Regions from separate parts of the Turicibacter faecis genome, predicted to be linked through region 1. Evidence: predicted binding sites of a transcription regulator. Region 1 holds the regulator's gene; the other holds the start of a gene.
The links. The regulator Rex, encoded in region 1, represses fermentation and respiration genes when NADH is low (regulators of the CRP and FNR family bind a similar motif). The targets are predictions, from matches to a motif close to GTGAANNNNTTCAC.

Region 1 (9,005 bases):
AATCAAAATCAGGAGAGATTGTCTGACAATGATTATCATTTTTCCATTGACTCCATTGTTGATAAGTTAAAAATGCCTTCTTGTGAATAGTTATTTCTTTAGCTTCCATGCCTGTCCTCCTGTAGATAAGATGATTCATTATATGAAAAAACTCTATCTCATATGAGATAGAGTTTTTATTAATCTATTTGTGCTAGTGATTCCCAGGTGTCCATAGCTTCTAAAAGAAGTTCCTCCAATTCTTCAATACGAGATTGGACTAGAGCCGATTTTTGCGAATCTAAGTAAACTTCTTCTTGGAAGAGCTCAGCCTTTTTGTAAGCCAGTTCTTCTTCATACGCATTTATTTTATTTTCAATGTCTTCTAATTGTCGTTTACGTTGTTGTTCTAATCGTCGTTGTTCCTTTTGTTTTTGATAGTCGGTAATGCTATTTGTTGAACTGTTCGCCATTTCATTTTGTTGAGACGCCATTTGTTCATTAATCAGACGTTTCTTTTCGATATAGTCAGAATAGTTTCCTAGATAAGAGACGACCCCATGTGGCGTTACTTCTAAAATACGTGTAGCAATTTTATCGATAAAGTAACGATCATGTGAAATGAAAAAGAGTGTACCTTCATAATCTTCGAGGGAAAGTTCTAACATTTCTTTGCTATCGATATCAAGGTGGTTAGTTGGCTCATCTAAAAGTAAGAAGTTATTTCTTTGGAGCATGAGTTTACATAGGGTAAGACGGACTTTTTCTCCACCCGAGAGTTGGTGCACTGTTTTAAATACATCATCACCGGTGAATAAAAAGTTTCCAAGTAGAGTTCGAATATCTTTTTCTAGTCTATTCGGGAAAACGTTCCAAACCTCATTTAGTACTGTATTATTTGAGGTTAAATTAGCCTGCTCTTGATCAAAGTATCCCATATCAAGGCTTTTTCCGTAGAAAATATCACCTTCTAGTGGTGGAAGGTCCCCGGCGATTGTTTTTAAGATTGTAGATTTTCCAATTCCATTGGGTCCGATGAGAGCCACGCGTTCAAGGCGATTGATATGGAAATCCAAATGATCTGAGATTGGCTTATTATCATCATATCCAACGGCTACATTTTCTACCTTGAGAACATCGTTTCCACTACGACGATCGATTTCAAAGGTAATCCCTATAGACTTATCATTTAATTTAGGCATTTCGATTCGTTCCATTTTATCTAGGAGCTTTCTACGCGATTGAGCTCTTTTAGTTGTTGAGGCACGAACTATATTTCGGCTAATAAAGTCTTCCATCTTCGAGATTTCTTTTTGTTGCTTTTCATATTGTTTCATTAAGGCAGCGTAGGAAATGGCCTTTTGATCCATATAGTCTGAGTAATTCCCCTTATACTTTGTACATTTACGGTACTCAATTTCATAGACGGTTGTGGCTATCTGGTCAAGGAAGTATCTATCATGGGAAACAATAACAACAGCACCTGGGTATTTTTTTAAATAACCTTCAAGCCATTCAATGGTATCAATATCTAAATGGTTGGTTGGTTCATCGAGAATTAAAAGATCAGGTTTTTGAAGTAATAATTTAGCGAGTGCTAATCTCGTTTTTTGTCCTCCACTGAGGTTAGAAATTTTTTGGTCGAATCCGATTTCGTTAAATTTAAAACGATTTAAAATATTATTAATTTCTGATTCATAAGTATACCCACTCATTAATTCAAATTGATGGTTTAATTGTTGATATTGATCAATAATTTTTAGATAGTTCTCGCTCGTTGGATCTTCTTCAGCCATTTTTAAACTTAGTGCTTCTAATTGACCTTTAAGCATAATTGTTTTTTGGAAAACCTTTAACATTTCATTATAAATGGTATCATTTGAATTGATATGGCTAGATTGCGCAAAATATCCGAGGATGACGCTTTGCGGCTTATGGATTTCCCCACTATCATAGTCAATTTCATCTGCAATCATTTTTAGTAAGGTAGACTTTCCTGCCCCGTTACGCCCAACAACGGCAATGCGTTCCCCCTTTTTTACCTCAAATTGAACATTTTCAAGAATTGGGGTCCCCGAATAAAGTTTAGTTAGTTTACTTGTTTGTAATAAAATCATTTTGTTTCTCCTTTACTAACTTCTTAGAAGATTCACTCATTTAAGATAATATCTTAAGTATAATGCTTAAATCAGAGATAGGCAACGGAGTGCCTCAAATAATCTTTAAAATTTAACATATAGATGTTTTATTTGTGGATACTATTCACAATGATTTGTTTTCATGTTATTATTTAAATATGATAAAGGAGGTTTTGTATGCTATCAAATATACCAAACGCAACACTTAAACGATTAGCACTTTATCGTCGTTGTTTCGTAGAACTCGATGAGATGAGAGTGAGACGAATTCAATCGGGAGAGTTAAGTCAAAAAATAGGGATTGATTCTGCAACTATCCGACGTGATTTTTCATATTTAGGTGAATTAGGTCGCCAAGGTTATGGATACGAAGTACGTGTGGTATTAGAGGCATTTAATAATTTATTGAAACCAGATGACGCGCAACGTTGTATTTTGATTGGGGTTGGAAACTTAGGGCGCGCTTTAGTAAAGTATTTTAGTTCGGATAAGTTTAAAAGACGATTATTTAGAACACCTGTTAATTTAGTCGCAGGATTTGATATAGATGAAAGTTTAGTGGGTCAGCATATTGGGGAGTTGCCGATCTATCATTTAGATAATTTATCTTCATACATTGAAGAGAATCATGTAACCTATGTGATTTTAGCGGTTCCACCATTTGTTGCTCAAAAAGTAGCGACTTCATTAGAGGGATTAGGTATTAAAGGAATTCTGAATCTTTCTTCAACTGTTATTAATGTGAGTGAGGATATCCTTGTTCATGAAGTTGATTTAAATATGGAGTTAGAAACGTTATTCTTTTATGTTTTTCAACGCGAACAGCTAAAAAAATAAGTCGAATGAAAAATCTATTCTCATATGAGAATAGATTTTTTCTATTAATGGTAAATTGTTGCCATTATTCATAAAAATAGGTATAATTGTGGGCGATGAGAATGTTAGCGGTTGTTAATGGTGATTATTTTGACATCAATTAAGAAGAAGCTAACGTTTTTCATACGATTATTCGAGACGTTGCATCTAAAGGAGAGCGACAGTGGAGGAGAAGATAAGATGAATCAGGCAAGAAAGAGAATGAAGTTTTTAATTTTAGTAACTATGTTTTGCAGTATCCAGGTTATTTTAATGTTAACCCCGCTTGGGTATATTCCTTTAGGACTTGTACGTGCTACAACGATGCATATTCCTGTTATTTTAGCTGGAATTTTGTTAGGCATAAAAGGTGGGGCTATAACAGGTTTAGTTTTTGGGGTAAGTAGTGTCGTTATTAATACATTGACGCCTACGATTACGTCTTTTGTGTTTACTCCTTTTTATTCATTGGGCGATTATAGCGGAAATTTTTGGAGTCTTGTGATTGCGATTGTGCCGCGCGTATTACTGGGTGTTTTAGCTGCGATAATCTATCAATTATTTAAACATAAGGGCAATAAATTATCCGTTATCGGAAGTAGTTTTACGGCATTAGTGTGCACAATTATTCATTCTATTTTAGTATTAGGCATGATTTATGTATTTTTTGGCCCAAGCTATGCGTCGGCAAAGGGTGTTGAAGTTTCAGCATTGTTTGGTTTATTATTAGGTGTTATTACAACAAATAGTTTATTAGAAGCTATTTTAGCGGTTGTTATCGTGGCACCACTAACTAAGGTTTTAGAACCTATAACTAAGAAGGTGATGTAAATGGAAAAAAAAACAGTAGTCATTGGAATCTGTGGGGGGATTGCCGCTTATAAGACTGCACAGTTAGCGAGTAATTTATATAAAAAGGGCTATGATGTCCATGTGATTATGACAAAAAATGCAACGGAGTTTATTACTCCGATGACGTTTGAAACGTTAACGCATAATCGGGTATCAGTAGGAACATTTGATCGAAATTTTCAGTATGACGTTAACCACATTTCATTGGCTAAACGTGCGGATGTATTTGTCTTAGCACCTGCATCAGCCAATTGTATTGCGAAGATTGCCCATGGAATTGCTGATGATATGTTAACAACAACTTTTTTAGCTGCCAATTGTCCTAAATTAATTGCTCCGGCAATGAATACAGGGATGTTGAATAACCCAATTACTCAACGTAATATCCAGCAATGTAGGGAATTTGGGATGACTATTATTGAATCTGCTAGTGGTTACTTAGCTTGTGGAGATGTCGGAAAAGGTCGCCTGGCAGAAATTGAAGATATTGAGGATGCCATTGAGTGTTTATTGATTAAGGATAAGCCTTTAGCTGGGATTAAGGTTGTTGTGACGGCCGGGCCTACACAGGAGGATATTGATCCTGTACGATTTATAACGAATCATTCTAGTGGTAAAATGGGGTACGCCTTAGCGAGAGCCGCACGTAATTTAGGTGCTGAGGTGACGCTTATAACGGGGCCTACTTCTTTGAGAAAACCTGTTTTTATGACGATTATCGAAGTAAGAACAGCAGATGAAATGTTTCAGGAAGTATCTGGATTAAAAGATCAGTATGATATTTTAATTAAATCTGCCGCAGTCTCTGATTATAGGGCCTCTTTTGTGAATCCACATAAGTTAAAGAAACAAAGTCAACAGACGACACTTGATTTAGTCATGAACAAAGATATTTTATTAGCTATGGGGAAAGAAAAAAAAGATAGCCAAGTGATATGTGGATTTGCAATGGAAACTGAAAATTTAGAAGAAAACGCCACTAAAAAATTGTTAGGTAAAAATGCGGATTTAATCGTTGCCAACCAATTAAATGAAGAATTTGCAGGTTTTAAGGGGGATACAAATGTGGTGACGCTTATTCAAAGAGATGGAATCGTGAAATTGAATAAGATGTCTAAGGAAGCCCTCGGATATGAAATTATGGAACAGTTATTGAAGATTTTAATAAAGAAAAGGGGAACAATATGTTAATCGTTATTGATGTCGGAAATACTAACATTACGTTAGGGGTATATGATAAAGACGATTTAATTGCTACATTTCGTTTAACAACTAAATTACAAAGAACATCTGATGAGTTTGGAATTACGTTATTTTCTTTTCTTCAAACAAAGGATATTAATCCCCAAGCGGTAGAGGCTGTTTTAATTTCGAGTGTAGTTCCTAAAATTATGCATTCATTAACTAATGCTATTCGTAAATATTTTAATATTGAACCAATGATTGTAGGGCCTGGAATTAAGACTGGAATTAGTGTTAGAACGGAAAATCCTCGTGAAGTTGGGGCGGATCGTATTGTAGATATTGCGGCTGCTTATTATATTTATGGAGGCCCTGCGCTTGTTATTGACTTTGGAACTGCCACAACTTATGATTATGTAAATGAGAACGGGGAGTTTGAATTTGGAGTAACTTCTCCAGGGATTGAAATTTCGGCACAGGCGCTATGGACGCAGGCAGCTAAATTACCAGAGATTGAAATTAAGAAGCCAGAAACGATTATGTGCCGTAATACGATTACTAGTATGCAAGGTGGTTTGGTTTACGGTTACATTGGCCAAACAGAATATATTATTAAGAAGGTAAAAGAGGCAGTTGGAAAGGATATCAAAGTAGTGGCCACAGGGGGATTGGGGCGCATTATATATAACGAAACTGATATGATTGATGTTTATGATCCAGATCTTGCATTTAAAGGAATGAGAATCATTTATCATAAAAATAAAGGCGGATTTTAAACCTTTTAAAAAATAGGGACCAAGTGCCACACTTGGTCTTTTTTTATCATAAATAAAAGGCTCTCCCATGTATTTGGAATAAATAGATCTAAGAAGCATATTAATCAGTAGGTAGATAATAATAAAAAGGATTTTTTCTTAAAATTATTGCCATTATTTATTCATCTCTGTATAATTTATTTAATAGCACTCATTATAATAGAGTGATAAAAACGAGGAGGGAAAGACATGTTAAGACCATTAAACGATAATGTTGTTATCGAAATTGTTGAGCTTGAGAAGAAAACGGCAAGTGGGATCATTCTTTCAAAAGAGACTTCAAAGCCAAGTCACTCAGAGGGTGTTATCGTGGCCGTTGGGGAAGGAAAGTGTTTAGAGAATGGAACGCTTAAGACGCCTTCTGTTAGTGTAGGACAACGTGTCATTTATAATGGATTTGCGGGAACAAAAGTTTCCCATCAAGGAAAAGATTTAGTTATTTTATCATCGGATGATGTTTTAGCGGTTGTTGAGTAAGTTATAAATAGATATTAATATAAGGGAGGATTTTATAGTATGGCAAAAGAGATTTTATTTGCAGAAGATGCCCGCCGTGCAATGATTCGTGGTGTGGATAAGTTAGCTGATACGGTGAAGGTAACTTTAGGACCAAAGGGACGAAATGTTATTTTAGAACAAAAGTTTGGAACGCCCCAAATTATTAATGATGGTGTCTCAATAGCTAAGGAAATTGAGTTAGAGGATAAATTTGAAAATATGGGAGCTAGATTAGTTGCTCAAGTTGCAAGTCGAACAAATGATGTTGCGGGTGATGGAACGACAACAGCGACAGTTTTAGCACAGGCGATGATTAGGGAAGGAAATAAAAATATTGTGGCTGGAGCCAATCCAATAACGATTCGCCGTGGAATTGAGCGTGCCGTGAAAGTAGCGGTAGAAGCATTAAAGGCTAATTCAAAACCAATTGAAGGCAAAGAATCAATTGCTAACGTAGCAGCTATTTCAGCAGCAGATGAGGAAATCGGTAAACTGATTGCTGAGGCAATGGAGCGAGTTGGAAATGATGGTGTTATTACACTTGAAGAGTCAAAAGGTTTTGAAACGACAATGGATATTGTTGAGGGGATGCAGTTTGACCGCGGATACTTATCTTCTTATATGGTGACTGATACGGATAAAATGGAAGCCGTTTTGGATAATCCCTATATTTTAGTAACCGACTCTAAGGTAGGTACTTTACAGGATATTTTACCTATTCTTGAACAATTGGTTCAAACAGGACGTCCAATGGTCATTGTAGCAGACGATATTGAAAATGAGGCATTGGCAGCATTAGTTGTTAATAAGTTACGTGGAACATTTAATGTTGTAGCTGTTAAGGCTCCAGGTTTTGGTGATCGTCGCAAACGCATGTTAGAAGATATTGCTATTTTAACGGGTGCACAGTTAGTAACAGAAGAATTAGGATTAGAATTAAAAAATACAACGTTGGATCAGTGCGGACGTGCTGGACGAGTGATTGTAACCAAAGATCATACAACCGTTGTTGAAGGAACAGGTTCACAAATGGACATTAATGCTAGAATTGCTCAAATTCGCGCAGAACTTGAAAATACAACATCGGAGTTTGATAAAGAAAAATTATTAGAGCGTTTAGCGAAGTTAAGCGGTGGTGTGGCTGTTATTAAGGTTGGAGCCGCAACGGAAACGGAGCTTAAAGAAAGAAAATTACGCATTGAAGATGCCCTTAATGCAACTCGTGCAGCAGTTCAGGAAGGAATTGTCGCAGGTGGTGGAACAGCCTACATGAATATTTATAATGAGGTATCAAAAATTGAGGCATCAGGTGATGAAGCAACAGGAATTCAGATTGTATTGAAGGCATTAGAGGCTCCAGTTCGTCAGATTGCTGAAAATGCGGGAATTGAAGGATCTATTATTATTCATAAATTGAAAGAGTTAGAGGCCGGATATGGATATAATGCTGCGACAGATGAGTTTGTAGATATGTTTAAAACCGGTATTGTTGACCCAACGAAGGTGACTCGCTCAGCATTACAGAATGCAGCTAGTATTTCTGCTTCTTTCTTAACGGCTGAAGCAGCGGTTGTAGAAATTGAAAAACCTCAAGTTTCACCGGCATCACCTGACATGAGCGGTATGGGAATGATGTAAAAAAAAATCTCTAGATTTTTCTAGAGATTTTTTTTATTATAAAGGAAAGAGGAAATGGAGGTTTTTTTATGAAGGGAATTGGTACTGATATCATTGAGATTAAAAGAATAAGTGAAGTGCGGCAAAAGGAACGATTTATTGATAAAATTTTAAGTGAGGAAGAAGTCACTTTGTATTCCCAATTTGTTAGTGAAAAGAGAAAAAATGAATTTATTGCAGGGAGATGGGCTGTTAAAGAGGCCTTATATAAGGCATTAGGGTCATTTTGCCACGGGAAAAAATATCAAGATTTTAGTATTGTCAATGATGAGACGGGGAAACCCTACTTATTAAAGCCAGTAATAGAAAATGTTCATCTTAGTATAAGTCATTGTGATCATTATGCGGTGGCTTTTGTTGTTTGGGAATAATTAAAATAGGAATCGTTTCAGGCAACTAATGACGATTCTAGACAATGTTAGTTGTCTGAAGGGCAACCTTTTCTAAAATGGAATAAATTTTGCGTAATAAAGATATAATTCTTATTTTATTTTAGGATAGGAGAGGTAAGTGTTTACTTCATCGATAAGTTTTTCTTTTAGTAAAGCATAAATTCAGTTGCTTCCTCATAGGATTAATTGAAATTGAACTTAATAAAGAGGTGGATAGCGATGAAGAAATTATGTTTAATGTTCACAGTAGTACTTACAGTGCTATTAACTGCATGTGGGGAAATGTCGCAGCAAGATGTTGTTGACAAATTAACTAGTAACGTAGAAGATGCTAAGTCTTATTATGCAACAGGGGTAATGGAAGTTGATAATAATGGACAAGTGTATCAGTACAACGTAGAAGTGGCTTATCAAAAAGATAACAAGTACAAAGTAACACTAAAAAATGAAACAACGAACAATGAGCAAATTATTTTAAAAAATGATGAGGGAGTTTTCGTTTTAACACCTGCATTAAATAAACAATTTAAATTCCAAAGTGATTGGCCATTATCAAGTTCACAAGTTTATTTATACCAATCATTAATTACGGATATTTTAAATGATGCAGAAGCTAA
Region 2 (9,005 bases), 500 kb from region 1:
AATACCATATTGTGTTTACTCCTAAGTATAGACGAAAAATAATATATAATCAATATAAAACAAGTATAAGAGATATTTTAAAACAACTTTGTGCCTATAAAGGAGTTGAAATTATTGAAGGGCATTTAATGCCAGATCATGTACATATGTTAGTAAGTATTCCACCTAAAATGAGTGTATCTAGTTTTATGGGATATTTGAAAGGAAAGAGTGCATTGATGATGTTTGATAAACATGCAAATTTGAAATACAAATTTGGAAATCGGCATTTTTGGGCAGAAGGATATTATGTCAGTACGGTTGGCCTAAATGAGGCAACGATAAGGAAATATATTCAGGATCAGGAAAAGCATGATATTGCGATGGATAAATTAAGTGTAAAAGAATATGAAGACCCCTTTAAGGGGTAGCCAGTAGAACGAACACTCCTTTAGGGGTGAGCAAAGGTGGCAATGGCAAGTAGCTTGAACAAAGTGAAAGCTAGCGCCTTGAGACGCTAGCCGGTAATCAGGGCTTATAGCCCTGGAGAAAACTACCCGTTTGACGGGTAGTTTTTATTAGTAAAAGGTCCTTCTCTAAGCATTCACTTGAATTTAAAAGGAAAAAAATAATGATTTCAATGCAATAAGTGAAGTGAATTTTTTACAGATGCATATTATAATAGTAAGAGACCAACCATGCCTTTTTATATCAGGTGAATCGTAATTTTTTTGACATTTTTACGTCGAATTTCATATTTTATAGTGTAAGCAGATCATAAAACAACCATTTTGTATGTCATAAACTCAGAAAATATTGCGATTTGAGATTATATGCGTTATGTGGTATAATGTCGAAACAATAAGGTAGCACGTGAAGAGGTTATTGAATTCGTCTCATTTAAAAAAGAATTCATCCGAGTTAAAAAGTTTAAAATGGTTCTGAGATGTTTATGTCGGAAGGAGAATCAAAATGATTTATTTAGATAATAGTGCAACAACTCCTGTCGATCCAGAAGTATTAAAAGCCTTTGTAAAAGTTAATGAAAATTTTTGGGGAAATCCGAGTTCATTACATGCGTTTGGGGCGAGAGCCGAACAACTTCTTATTCAAGCAGAAAAACAAGTTCTAACGCTTTTAAACGCCAAAAATCATAAGGTTATTTTCAATTCTGGAGCAACAGAAAGTAACAACTTAGCGATTCGTGGGTTTTGTCATGCTTACAAAAAACGTGGGAACCATATTATTACCACTCCTATTGAGCACGCATCAGTTCATGAAACGATTGAGGAATTAGAGCAAGAAGGGTTCCGAGTTACTTATATTGACGTTACGGCAACGAAGGAGGGGATCCTTCAACAAATTCAAGAGGCGATTTGTGAAGATACGATTTTAATTTCATGTATGCATGTCAATAATGAAATGGGAATGATCCTCCCTATTTATGAAATTGGGCAATTACTTAAAAAGTATCCAAAAGTTAAGTTTCATGTGGATGCTGTTCAAAGTATTGGGAAAATTCCTGTGGATATAGATAAAATGAATATTGACTTATTATCATTGTCTGCTCATAAGTTTCACGGTGTTAAAGGGTGTGGGGCTTTGATTATGAATCAATATTTAAATCTAGCTCCAGAAATTACAGGTGGGCATCAAATGTATGGCCTTCGTTCAGGAACGATTAACGTTGCTGGAGCCGTTTCTTTAGCCAAAGCATTACGATTAGTGATTGAGCCACTAGATAGTAATTATCGTCATGTTAAAAGTCTTTTTGACTACGCGATACAAGAATTAGAAAAAATAGACGGTGTTGTCATCAATAGTAACCGTGAAGAACAGACCCCTTATATCATTAATTTTGCCGCAGTTCCAATTAAAGGGGAAACGTTAGTCCATGCGCTTGAGGAATACGACGTGTATATCTCTGCGAAGTCCGCTTGTTCTTCAAAATCGGCGGCTGCCTCAAGAATTTTGATGGCACTAGGAATTGGTGAAGACATCGCCTTAGAAAGTGTGCGAGTTAGTTTCTCTGATCGTTCTACTAAAGAAGATGTCGATCAGTTAATTAAAGCTTTAAAAGTAGTCATCGCTCAATTAAAATATTAATCATCTTAGCAAAATCATAGTTTTAGACGAGGAAGGAAATGATGAAATGATTTATGATCGTATTTTAGTCCGTTATGGTGAATTATCGATTAAAGGGAAAAACCGTAAGTATTTTAAAAATGCCTTACATAAAATAATTAGACGTAAATTAAGTGATTTGAAGCAATTAAAGTATGAAGTGACTCGTGATCGCTTTTATATTATTTTAAATGGGACAAATCCTGACCTTGTGACGGAGCAACTAGATAAAGTATTCGGATTACAATCATACAGTTTGACGGCGCGTTGTGAAAATGATATTGATGCGATTAAAGCATTAGCTTTAGAGATCATTAATGAGCAACCAGCTGTTAAAACAACGTTCAAGGTTGAAACTAAACGTTCAGATAAGCAATTTCCGATGCAATCAGGTGAAATTTCACGTGCAGTTGGTGCTCATCTTCTTATTAATACGTCTCATCTAAGTGTTGATGTGCATCATCCTGATATGACTGTTTTTGTAGAGGTTCGTCGCGAAGGAACATTTATTATGGCGGAACATATTAAAGGATTAGGTGGGTTCCCAGTAGGAATTAGCGGGAAAGGTCTTCTCATGATTTCAGGAGGAATTGATAGTCCTGTTGCCGGTTATTTAATGCAAAAACGCGGGGTTGAAGTAGAGGCCATTCACTTTGCTTCTCCACCTTATACATCTATTCGTTCAAAGCAAAAAGTTCTTGACTTAATGGAAAAAAATGCACATTATGCGCCTGAAGGACGTATTGATGTACATATTGTTCCATTTACGCAATTACAAACCGCGATTTACGAGAATATTCCGAGCAGTTATACGATGACGGTTATGCGCCGTATGATGTATCGTATTGCTGAAGGAATTGCTAAAAAACGTGAAATTTTAGTTTTAGCCAATGGAGAAAGTTTAGGACAGGTAGCGTCTCAAACGTTAGCGAGCATGTATGCGATTAATGCCGTTACTAATATGCCGATTATTCGTCCAGTGGCCACCCTTGATAAAAATGAAATTATCGAAATTGCGAAAAAAATCGATACTTATGATATCTCAATTCGTCCATATGAAGATTGTTGTACGGTCTTTGTTCCTGAACATCCGGCGACAAATCCATCGCTTGAAAAGTGTGTGGAATTTGAACAAAACTTTGATTTTGACTCTCTTGTTCAACAATGTATTGATCAAACAGAAATCATTACAGTGAGTGCAGGAGAAATGATTGAACTTGAAGATAATACAGCATGTGCACTGAATGATTTATTTTAAAAGGGCAGACAAATTCATTTAATACGAGTGAGTAGACGGGCAAGTCAGAATCCACGAGGTGAGTGGATTCCGACTTGCCTTTTTTATTTGCTGCTGGACGTTCATAACGAGTTGAACGTGTATGGAAAGGGAGTATCGTCTTAAGAATGACTCGCCTCTTACAGGATGATGAGACCTACTTAAAAGCGATAAGGTTAGCTATCCATTAAGAGAGGATAATAAGGACCTAAACAGAGGGAGCGAATAAAGAGGGGAAATGAGTCATGAAGTGTCGGACGAAAAACAAGTTGAGCTAGGTTCTTCTAGTGTAAAATGGAAGGAGTATAGTAATAAGCTAAGTGTCTAATTATTACTAATTTGTGAAAAAAATATAATTTAATCACGTTTTTGTTAGACAAATAATTCACAATGTAGTATACTTAAGAGGAATCAAAGTGAATCTATTCACAATTTTGAGGAGGAGTCGGAATGACAAATAGAATTACAAATGTTGAGGAATTAATGTCAACTCTTGAAACGATGAGAGCTGCTCAACGTGAGTTTGCAACATTTACACAAGAACAAGTAGACGAATTATTTTACAAGGCGGCAATGGCAATCAATAATTTGCGCATTCCGTTAGCACAAATGGCAGTTGAAGAAACAGGAATGGGGTTAGTTGAGGATAAGATCATTAAGAATCACTATGCATCTGAGTACATCTATAATAAGTATCGTGATGTAAAAACGTGTGGAGTGTTATCAGAGGACTTATCATTTGGAATTCAAAAAATTGCTGAACCAGTGGGGGTAATTGGTGCAGTCATCCCGACAACAAATCCAACGTCAACAGCATGTTTTAAATGTTTAATGGCGATTAAAACGCGTAACGCGATTGTTATTTCAGCCCATCCTCGTGCAAAAAATTGTACGAATTATACGGCTCAAGTGATTCGTGAAACAATTGAGGCAGCGGGGGCTCCAAAAGGATTAATCGCATGGATTGATGCGCCAAGTATTGAATTAACAAATACAGTAATGCGCGAAGTGGATCTAATTTTAGCAACAGGTGGTCCAGGAATGGTAAAATCAGCTTACTCTTCAGGAACGCCAGCTATTGGAGTAGGTGCAGGAAATACACCAGTTATTTTCCATAAAACATGTAATGTTCCAATGGCAGTAAACTCTTTACTACTTTCAAAGACATTCGATTACGGTGTGATTTGCGCATCTGAGCAATCAATTATTGTCGATGAGGCAATTTATGAAGGTGTTAAATCGGAACTTAAAAAACGTGGGGCATTAATTTTAAATGATGAACAATTAGATGCCGTTCGTCGTACGATTATTATCAATGGGGCATTAAATGCTAAAATTGTAGGACAACCTGCTTATAAAATTGCTGAATTAGCTGGATTTGAAGTTCCAAAGGATACTAAAATCTTAGTTGGTGAAGTAACGGATACCTCTTTAGAAGAACCTTTTGCTCATGAAAAATTGTCTGTTGTTTTAGCAATGTACAAATCTTCAAATCATGAAGAAGCAGTAGAAATGGCCGAAACATTAGTGAACCATAGTGGATTAGGACATACATCGGCTATTTATGCGGATGAATTACGTGCGAAAGCAGATATTGAAGCAATGATGTTACGTATGCGTACAACAACTGTTTTAATTAATCAACCGACGGCACACGGAGGAATTGGAGATATCTTCAACTTTGCTTTAGCCCCATCATTAACATTAGGTTGTGGGTCTTGGGGAAATAACTCAGTATCAGAAAACGTTGGTCCGCAACATTTAATTAATATTAAGACAGTGGCTAAAAGGAGAGAAAATATGCTTTGGTTTAAAGTGCCAGCAAAAGTTTACTATAAATTTGGATGCTTACCAGTAGCATTAGAAGATTTAAAATTTGATGGGAAAAAACGAGCATTCATCGTAACGGATAAAGTATTATTTGATTTAGGATATACGAAACATGTGACAGATGAGTTAGATCGTTATAATATTCAATACACGATGTTTACTGATGTTCACCCAGATCCATTATTATCAGATGCTAAAAAAGGTGCCGAAGCAATGGCTAATTTCCAACCAGATGTAATCATTGCCCTAGGTGGAGGATCTGCGATGGATGCCGCTAAAATTATGTGGGTTTTATATGAGCACCCACAAACAGATTTTGCTGATTTAGCGATGCGTTTCATGGATGTTCGCAAACGTATTTATCGTTTCCCTAAAATGGGACAAAAATCTAGCCTTGTATGTATTGCAACATCAGCAGGGACTGGATCAGAGGTTACGCCATTTGCCGTTATTACGGATGATGAAACAGGAATTAAGTATCCATTAGCGGATTATGAATTAACACCAACGATGGCCATTGTTGACCCAGCTTTAATGTTATCAATGCCAAAAGGGTTATGTGCAGCTTCAGGGATTGATGTTTTAACACATGCTCTTGAATCTTTAGTAGCGACTGTTGCAACGGAATACACAATTCCATTATCACTCGAGTCTGCAAAATTAGTTTTTGAATATCTTCCAGAGTCTTACCATGGAGGAGCTGAGGCGAAGGTGGCAAAAGAAAGAATGGCCAATGCTTCATGTATGGCGGGAATGGCATTTTCTAATGCAATGTTAGGATTATGTCACTCAATGGCACATAAATTAGGAGCAAGATTCCATATTCCTCATGGAATTGCGAATGCCTTACTTATTAATGAAGTCATTAAATATAACGCGACAGATGCACCATTTAAACAAGGAACATTCCCACAATATGAAACACCTCAAGCAATTGAGCGTTATGCAAAAGCAGCAGATTATCTAGGATTAACAGGAAATACGGATGAAGAAAAAGTAGAAGCTTTAATTCGTAAAATTAACGAATTAAAACAAGAAATTAATATTCCGGCAAGCATTTCAGAATGTAATGTATCAGAAGAGGAATTCTTAGCATCACTTGATAGCTTAGCTGTAGAAGCATTTGATGATCAATGTACAGCAGCAAATCCTCGCTATCCATTAATTCAAGATATCAAACAATTATATTTAAATGCTTTCTATGGAGAAGCAAAATAAGTTTTTTATTTTAAATTTCGCATACTTACTCTGACAAAAAAGGCGGTCTACCTTAGGGTGGATCGCCTTTTTATGTGGGAGAGTGAGTCATTACAGAGGGAATTAATCAATGAAAGAGGACGCAAGGTGTGTTTGATTTATAATTTCAATCAATGGTAAACGATAAATGTTGTTTGCGAGTCAGACTTCACTATTTATTTTTAAGAGGGACAACGCGCCTTCAGTTCATTTCATTGCTTGGCGGTATAAAATGATTTTAATTTTAAGAGACATAAATATCCTTTTTTAAACAAATTAATTCAAAAACAAGGATGTATCACACAAAAAACACAATTAGGGAAATAAAGGTAGTATAATGGAGGTAACAAGTTGATAGGCAAGATGAGAAGAGAGTCAGCATGAATAACTTGTCATTGGACCATGTAAGTCATGTATCAAAACCGGTAAGAATGTCTTAAGAAAATGAAAGTTATAAAAGCTATGATTCTTTGATTAGACTTTTAATGACTGAGAAAAAATATTTTTTAAAGAAGGAGACAGACGATTTTCGTATTAGGGAGATCGTCTTTTTCTGATAAGGAGCCCTCTCCTAAGAAACAAAAAAAGTAGCACAGCATGCTGTGCTACTTTTACTATGGTAGATTCGGATAGATTTAAAGTTAAACCAGTCCAACGGGAACACCTCATTTACTAACAGAAGTTAATAGAAATCGGTTAACTTAAAGCTTAAAGACTCCAATGGGAACACCTCATTTACTAACAGAAGTTAATAGAAATCGGTTAACTTAAAGCTTAAAGACTCCAACGGGAACACCTCATTTACTAACAGAAGTTAATAGAAATCGGTCAACTTAAAGCTTAAAGACTCCAATGGGAACACCTCATTTACTAACGGAAGTTAATAGAAATATCGGTTAACTTAAAGCTTAAAGACTCCAACGGGAACACCTCATTTACTAACAGAAGTTAATAGAAATCGGTTAACTTAAAGCTTAAAGACTCCAACGGGAACACCTCATTTACTAACAGAAGTTAATAGAAATCGGTTAACTTAAAGCTTAAAGACTCCAACGGAAACACCTCATTTACTAACGGAAGTTAATAGAAATCGGTTAACTTAAAGCTCAAAGACTCCAATGGGAACACCTCATTTATAAATATAAAGTGTAGTTGTTTGGAAAGAATCTACATAGTAGGCGGATTAGTTGTCATAGTTATCCCTCACATTTTTATTAGGATGAAAGTCATCATTTTTTATAGACTAGAAGAAGGAGAAGTCCTTTCTTCTAGTCGGGGGAGGGGATTCTTTATGAGTGAGAAGACCCTCATTAACTTCATCTACTGATACATGTATAAGGATAAGGTTCTTTTATTATTCTTGGCTTTGAGCCCCTAATTGTTGTTGGGCTTGTTTAACTAAACGTTTAGTAATTTCTCCACCAACAGAACCGTTTTGGCGAGCTGTTGCATCGGCACCTAATTGAACACCTTGTTCACTCGCAATCTCATATTTCATTTGATCGATTGCATTTTTTGCTCCAGGCACTACTAATTTATTTTTTGATTGACTAGCCATTTGAATGACCTCCTTATAAAGTAGCGAGTGCCGATTATTTTATGACAGATGTCTTTGAACTGGCACCCTGCTACCCGTATTTAAATAAATCGTATGAATAACTAAACTAGATTACTCTTGAGAGTTACCGCTTAATTGTTGTTGAGCTTGTTTAACTAAGCGTTTTGTAATTTCTCCACCGACAGAACCATTTTGGCGTGAAGAAGTATCAGGGCCTAAATTTACACCGAATTCTTTAGCAATCTCAGCTTTCATTTGATCAATTGCATTTTGAGCACCAGGAACCACTAATTTATTACGTGTTGACATATAAATAACCTCCTGACATACCATTAAGGGAAAATGTAATTTTTAAACGCTGTTACAACTCTAAATCGGAAAAATGGAATTATTTAGTTAAACTTTGTTTAGCCTTTGCAATTAAACGTTTAGTAATTTCGCCACCAACTGCACCATTTTCTTTAGCTGTTGCATGACGGCCAAAGTTTACACCAAGTTCTTTAGCAATTTCGGCTTTCATTTGATCAATTGCATTTTGAGCACCAGGAACCACTAATTTATTACGTGTTGCCATGATGATAACCTCCTAACCTAACATTTTGTATAAAACTTAAGAAATAGAGGATAAATACTACTTAATCAGAGCCATTTTTTACTTAAAGAATGACGTTAAATTCTATTCTTGGCTGAATTGTTGTTGTGCTTGTTTAACGAGACGTTTAGTGATTTCACCACCAACTGAACCGTTTTGACGAGCAGTTGCATCAGCTCCAAGTTGAACACCGAATTCGTTTGCAATTTCGGCTTTCATTTGGTTGACGGCATCTTTTGCACCAGGAACCACTAATTTATTTTTGCTTGATTGGTTTGCCATGTTTATCACCTCCTGACAATCATAATTTGTGCACTATCGACAAAAAGATACACGAAAAAATAATTTTTTTTATTTTTTTATCTCGTTCACTTGAAAAAGATGAAGAAATAGTTCATTTAACTTCACAA

Region 2: a site for Rex is predicted at 3,796-3,809, ahead of adhE (bifunctional acetaldehyde-CoA/alcohol dehydrogenase). Genes of this name have one in related genera too.

The regions. Positions count from the first base shown of each region.
Region 1 covers NZ_AP028127.1:236,394-245,398, forward strand. Annotated here, with positions in the region: gene AACH31_RS01245 (GNAT family N-acetyltransferase) at 1-109, opposite strand, end outside; gene abc-f (ribosomal protection-like ABC-F family protein) at 180-2,096, opposite strand; gene AACH31_RS01255 (redox-sensing transcriptional repressor Rex) at 2,295-2,954, shown strand; gene AACH31_RS01260 (ECF transporter S component) at 3,174-3,803, shown strand; gene coaBC (bifunctional phosphopantothenoylcysteine decarboxylase/phosphopantothenate--cysteine ligase CoaBC) at 3,804-5,015, shown strand; gene AACH31_RS01270 (type III pantothenate kinase) at 5,009-5,782, shown strand; gene AACH31_RS01275 (co-chaperone GroES) at 6,011-6,298, shown strand; gene groL (chaperonin GroEL) at 6,338-7,957, shown strand; gene acpS (holo-ACP synthase) at 8,026-8,367, shown strand; gene AACH31_RS01290 (LolA family protein) at 8,608-9,005, shown strand, end outside.
Region 2 covers NZ_AP028127.1:734,031-743,035, forward strand. Annotated here, with positions in the region: gene tnpA (IS200/IS605 family transposase) at 1-410, shown strand, start outside; gene AACH31_RS03495 (cysteine desulfurase family protein) at 952-2,085, shown strand; gene thiI (tRNA uracil 4-sulfurtransferase ThiI) at 2,132-3,361, shown strand; gene adhE (bifunctional acetaldehyde-CoA/alcohol dehydrogenase) at 3,830-6,427, shown strand; gene AACH31_RS03510 (alpha/beta-type small acid-soluble spore protein) at 7,800-8,003, opposite strand; gene AACH31_RS03515 (alpha/beta-type small acid-soluble spore protein) at 8,115-8,312, opposite strand; gene AACH31_RS03520 (alpha/beta-type small acid-soluble spore protein) at 8,392-8,577, opposite strand; gene AACH31_RS03525 (alpha/beta-type small acid-soluble spore protein) at 8,680-8,877, opposite strand.